2 regions of the Amphritea sp. GJ51-11 genome follow, and region 2 is predicted to be linked to the other one. Evidence: predicted binding sites of a transcription regulator. Region 2 holds the regulator's gene; the other holds the start of a gene.
What was found. The regulator FNR, encoded in region 2, switches genes on or off when oxygen is low (the NO sensors DNR and NnrR bind a similar motif). The targets are predictions, from matches to a motif close to TTGATNTANATCAA.

Region 1 (3,183 bases), 1.9 Mb from region 2:
CGGTTTGCGCTCAATTGGCGCTTCTTTTCTACTGATTTTATGGATGATGTGGCGAGGCGAGAAAATCTTACGTCGGGATGGTGCTTTTTGGTGGGGAGTACTGCTGGGTGTGTTATTCGCGATAGAGTTTTTACTCATCTATACCGCATTGAATTTGACCACGGCCTCCCATGCAACGATTTTCCTCTATACCTCGCCATTTGTGGTGGCTCTTGGGGCGCATCTGTTTGTCCCGGGTGAGCGTCTCACGCGATTGCAAGGCGTGGGTTTGCTGATCGCCTTTGCTGGTGTTTTCTTCGCTTTCCGGGATTCCCTCGATGGTGAAGCGTCTCTATTGGGTGATAGCTTGGCTTTAGCCGGCGCACTTTTCTGGGGGGCGACAACCGTCGTGTTGAAGGCTTCGCCTCAGCGGCACCAGTCACCGTCTAGGGTGCTGCTCTATCAGTTAGTAGTGTCGGCGCTAATCTTGCCGTTGCTGTCTTGGCTGATGGGCGAGCCCGGTATCACTCAGTTAACCTCACTGGTCATCGGTTCATTGTTATTTCAGACTGTCTTGATGGCGTTTGCCGGCTATCTAGCTTGGTTTTGGTTGTTAAGTCATTACCCCGCCTCAAAAATTGCCAGTTTTACGTTTTTGACGCCGTTGTTCGGGGTGATGTTTGCATGGCTTATTTTGGATGAGCAGCTCTCGTTGGATATGCTGGGGGCACTGTTGCTGGTGGCATTAGGTATCTATTTGGTCAATAAGCCAAGTAAACGGGTGAAGCATTCACTGTAAAAACAGCAGGAAGAGGGGAGCCGCCTTGTTGAGAAGTCTACTATTAACGGCCTCAGCGGATCTGTGACCAGAATGCAGAGATTAGCGGGCTTTGTAATTTCTTTTTCAGTGCGATGAGGCCGACATCATAGGCTTTCAATTCAGGCTGAATCGCTAGAATCCGCACTCGACCTGCTAACGGGCTATTCTCCAACACAATTTTCGGCACAATGCCGACGCCGAAGCCAAGGCTGACCATACTGACAATCGCTTCGTTACCGGCGACTTGAGCATAGATTTTGGGTTTAGTCCCTCGTGTCTTAAACCACTGATCAATCCTTTTCCGTGAAACCCCTTCTTCTGACAAAATCATAGGTACCGCTGACCAGTCGATAGTGCCACTGAGCATGGAATCTAGGAGGGGGTCTTGCTGCGGGGCGATAAAGACCAAAGGTGAGGTGGCGATGTGTTTAAAGGCTAGGCTGGTGTGCAATATGTCGGTGCGGGCGGCAATGGTGATATCGTCGGTGCCACTCACTACCCGTTGAATCGCACTTTCGGGATCGCCGGTATGTAGTTTGATTTCGATTTTGGGATGTTGACGGCGAAATTTATTGAGAATGTCATAGAGAAAGCTATAGCTTGCGGTGACCGAGCAGTAGACGCTGATCTCTCCCTGTAATTCTTGCGCTTCTTCGAGGAGCGAGTTACGGATAACATCCCACTGTATCAGTGCCTCGCGGGCGTAGGTTTGGAAACGCTCACCTTCATGAGTTAGGCTGACGGTACGATTATCCCGCTCGAATAACTGTACTCCGAGGGTATCTTCCATCTGTTTAATCGTGCGGGTGAGGGCCGAAGGGCTGATATGGCACACTTCGCTGGCGCGGCCAAAATGAAGTGTGTCGCATAGACTGATAAAGAATTTAAGCGAGCGGGTATCCATCGGTCGTATCAGTTTCTATATTGCAGTAATTGAAATGTATTTTTACATATATGTTGTTTTCTGCAATCAATATTTATACGTACTGTTTGGCTTGTATGATCCTGAGGATGATGCGGGCTAGGTTTTCTTAAACTGGCTTGACCTGGATTAGGGTAATCGATTGTTGTTGCGGGTAAGGTCTAGCCTTATCTTATATTCCGGTTGCAATGGCGCATGATCGCCCTGAGGTTCAGTATGAAGTACGACATCATCATTATTGGCGCGGGCCCCGCTGGGCTGAGCTTTGCTCGTTCACTAGGCGACACTTCTCTAAAGGTCTTGTTGGTGGATCGATCATCTTTTAATACTTTACAGAACCCACCGGAAGATGGCCGTGAAATCGCGTTAACACATCTGTCGGTGACATTGATGAAAGCCTCCGGGGCTTGGCAGACACTCGCCGCCAATGATGTATCGCCGATCTGTGCGGCGAAAGTGCTTGATGGTAATTCTAGTTATACGCTGAACTTTGATAACGATAATGCGGCGTTGGATGCGTTAGGCTATTTGGTACCCAATGACAAAATCCGCAAAGCTTATTTCGACGTTGTGCAAGGGATCGATAATATTGAGTTGTTGACTGAAATGTCGGTTGAAGATGTCGGTAGTGATGAACGCTGTGCCTGGGTGCAGTTGGCGAATGGTGAGCGTTTCGAGTGTGATCTGCTCGTCTCGGCGGATAGTCGTTTTTCGGAGACCCGCCGTAAAATGGGTCTGCCCGCCAGCATTAAAGATTTTTCCCGCACCGCTATCGTGTGCCGAATGGAGCACTCGCTGTCCCATCAGCAAACAGCCTTTGAATGTTTTCATTATGGCCGAACCGTAGCGATTCTACCGATGATGGGTAACCTGTCGTCCATTGTTGTGACGGTCTCTAGTGCTGAAGCTGAAAGTATCTTTAATATGAGTGAAGAGGCGTTCGCCACAGATATTGAACAGCGTCTACAGGGGCAGTTAGGTCGTATGAAGCTCTATGGTCGTCGTCATCTCTATCCATTGGTGGCGGTGCATGCGAATAAATTTGTCAGTCGTCGATACGCGGTGATCGGTGATGCTGCCGTTGGTATGCACCCCGTTACGGCCCATGGTTTTAATTTGGGGCTGAGAAGTCAGGAAACCCTGGCCAAAGAGATTAAACAGGCCCTCAGCCATGGTGTCGATATTGGCTCTAACCGTGTGTTACAGAAATATCAGCGCAGTCATATGTTGGTTACTCGTCCCTTGTATATGGGGACTAATCTCGTGGTGGGGTTGTTTACCAATGATAATGTGGCGGCCAAAATCGCCCGTAAGGCGACCTTACGGATCGCCAATAACTTCGCGCCGTTAAAGCGGATTATCACCCGTAAGTTGACTGAGAAGCGGATCGATATTCCTTTCTTTTTACCCGGTTTAAAATAAGCGCTAATCTTATAGCTTAATCGAGTCTTCAGTGTTTTGT
Region 2 (3,183 bases):
TGAACAGCTACATCTTGGCGGCGGCACACCCACTTTTATCAGCAATCAGCAGATGATTGAGCTGATGCAAAAGCTCAGAGAAAATTTCACCCTGCTAGATGATGATTCCGGTGATTACTCCATCGAGATTGATCCCCGCGAAGTGGATCATGAGATGCTTAAAGTGCTCCGAGAGATCGGTTTTAACCGGGTCAGCTTTGGTGTACAAGATATTGAGCTAAAAGTGCAGCAGGCGGTTAACCGGGTACAACCGGTTGAAGAGATCGCCGATGTACTCCATGAAGCCCGTCGTCTCGGCTTCCGCTCCATCAATATCGATCTGATCTACGGCCTGCCACACCAGACACTGGCCAGCTTCACCAAGACACTGGACACCATTATTGAGTTGAGCCCTGACCGACTATCCGTGTTTAACTATGCCCATATGCCGGATCGTTTCCGTTCTCAGAGCCATATCAAAGCCGAAGATCTGCCTAGTCCCGAAACTAAACTGGCGATTCTAGAAACCACCATCAGCAAGCTGATGAGTGCTGGCTATGTTTATATCGGCATGGATCATTTTGCTAAACCTGATGACGAACTCGCCTTAGCACAACAAAACGGTAAACTTCATCGTAACTTCCAAGGGTATACCACCCACAGCGATTGCGACCTAGTGGCGATGGGTGTGTCATCGATCAGTCAGATCGGTGATGTGTATTATCAAAATGAACATGATATGAGTGCTTATACCAGCGCCGTCGAAGCGCGTACAAACGCGATTAAACGGGGTGTCACACTTAGCACCGATGATCGCATTAGACGAGCTGTGATCACCCAACTTATCTGTCATTTCCAGCTCGATATGGCCGCTATCGACGCGCAATTTGATATCAACTTCGCCGATTATTTCGCCGAGGAACTGCAGGAACTGCAAAAGTTCACCGGCGATGGCTTAGTCGTCCTCGGTGATAAGCGTATCGATGTTACCCCTGCCGGACGCTTACTTATCCGCCGCATCTGCATGGCCTTTGATGCTTACATTCCTAAGCAGGAAGCAACCAAAGGCTTCTCCCGCATCATTTGATACGGGAAATACTTCACCCTGCCGTTGATTTAGTAGATAATCACTTATAAGCACTATCTAATAAATCAACGAAGACAGGACATAGTTATGGGCAACCATAAGGCATCAGAAGGGAAACTACACAGCTTAAGACAGGTGCATTGCAATACATGCAGCCTGAGCTCTTTATGTTTACCTGTGTCCCTGAACATGACTGAAATCGATCGGCTCGATAATATTATCGATAAGAGCCGCCCGCTGAAAAAAGGCGATCACCTCTTCCATCAAGGTGAGGCCTTCTCTTCTGTCTACGCTATTCGCGCGGGCACCCTTAAAACCTATACTCTGACCAATGAGGGTGAAGAACAGATTACCGGCTTTTACTTCCCCGGCGAAATGGTCGGCATCAGTGGTTTTGATAGCGAACAATACCCTGTTTCAGCAAAAATTCTTGAAACAACCACCGTCTGCGAAATCCCTTTTGAACGGCTCGATGAGCTATCAGGACAGATGCCAGAGTTGCGCCGCCAGATCCTACGGACACTGAGCAAAGAGATTCGTGATGACCAGCAGATGATGCTGCTATTGAGCAAGAAGAATGCTGAACAACGCGTTGCGACCTTCCTAATTAAACTATCGACTCGCTTCAAATTGCGTGGTTATTCAGAAACCCAGTTCCGTTTATCCATGTCGAGAAACGAGATCGGTAACTACCTTGGCTTAGCCGTCGAAACCGTTAGCCGTATTTTTACCCGGTTCCAAAAAATGGAGCTGGTACGGGTCGATGGTAAAGAGATCGAACTGAGCAACCTCGAAGAGATCTATCGTCTATCCGGTGAATCTCAAGACATTCCGATGTCTGAGAACAAAACCTGTCCGCTCGACTAAACCTCACTTGCAACATCCTAATACCCGCTCTTTAGCGGGTATTATTTTGATCGTACTGGCCCCTGATCGGGCTACTCGATATTAGCCCTACTGTTTTAAGGTACCCCCGATGAGTTTCGATGAATGTTATATAAAGTCAGTTATGCGCACGATAGCGGACTGGCCAGAACCTGGCGTCATGTTCAGAGATATCACCCCACTGTTTAAAGACCCCAAAGCCCTGAGAATGATTGCCGATGCCTTTATTCAGCGCTATATCGATACCGAAGTCACCCATATTGCCTGTATTGATGCCAGGGGGTTCTTGTTTGGTTCAATCATCGCTTATCAACTCAATCTGCCATTAGTGCTGGTACGAAAAAAAGGCAAACTGCCGGGTAAAACTATTCATCGCGAATATGCCCTTGAATACGGCACCGCCGCCGTCGAAATGCAAGTCGATGCGGTCGCTGCTGGCGACAAAGTGCTGATCTTTGATGATCTGATCGCCACCGGCGGCACCATTCTCGCCGCCAGCACCATTATCAAAGAGCTCGGTGCTGAAGTGTATGAAGCCGCTGCTCTTATTGATCTACCCGATCTCAACGGCTCAGAGCTGATTCAGCAAAGCGATATTCCTGTCTTTACCTTATTGGCCTACGAAGGCCTTTAATCCTCTACGCATGTCACGGGCACCCAACAACGCGCTCTACACCGAGCAACGGTGCCCCAACGCTAATCACCTTAATATTATCAAGATCAGTTCTGTCCCACCGCCGGATATCGCTTTACAATAGCCACTCTTTTTTTATCTGTTATTAAGGGCTTATTCTCATGTGGTTCAAAAATGCCATCTTTTACCGTTTCACCCAGCAGTTTAGTTACACCCCTGAAGCCCTTGAAGAAAAACTCAGCGAGAAAGCCTTTACCCCCTGTGGTAGCCAAGAACTTAGCCGCTTTGGCTGGGTAAGCCCCAGTGGCGATCTCTCCGAAATGCTCGTACATGCTGGCAACGGCTTTATGCTGATCGCGGCACAAAAAGAAGACAAAATCATTCCCACCCAGGTGATCCGTCAGCAGCTGGATAAGAAAGTGAAGCTGATCGAGGATGAGCAAGCCCGCAAGGTCTATAAAAAAGAGAAAGACCAGCTCAAAGATGAAATTGTTTTGGACTTACTACCGCGCGCATTCAGCAAGTTCCAAACGACTTGGGCACTGATCGCCCCAGCACATAACCTGCTTATCGTTGATGCCAGCAGCCACAAGCGCGC

Region 1: ubiM (5-demethoxyubiquinol-8 5-hydroxylase UbiM) is a predicted target of FNR. The motif match lies at 1,841-1,854, and genes of this name have one in related genera.

What each region holds. Positions count from the first base shown of each region.
Region 1 covers NZ_CM147881.1:91,963-95,145, forward strand. The annotation lists gene AC0L4K_RS00435 (DMT family transporter) at 1-778, shown strand, start outside; gene ilvY (HTH-type transcriptional activator IlvY) at 831-1,703, opposite strand; gene ubiM (5-demethoxyubiquinol-8 5-hydroxylase UbiM) at 1,938-3,143, shown strand.
Region 2 covers NZ_CM147881.1:1,947,019-1,950,201, reverse strand. The annotation lists gene hemN (oxygen-independent coproporphyrinogen III oxidase) at 1-1,066, shown strand, start outside; gene fnr (fumarate/nitrate reduction transcriptional regulator Fnr) at 1,154-1,933, shown strand; gene AC0L4K_RS08530 (adenine phosphoribosyltransferase) at 2,043-2,585, shown strand; gene rdgC (recombination-associated protein RdgC) at 2,747-3,183, shown strand, end outside.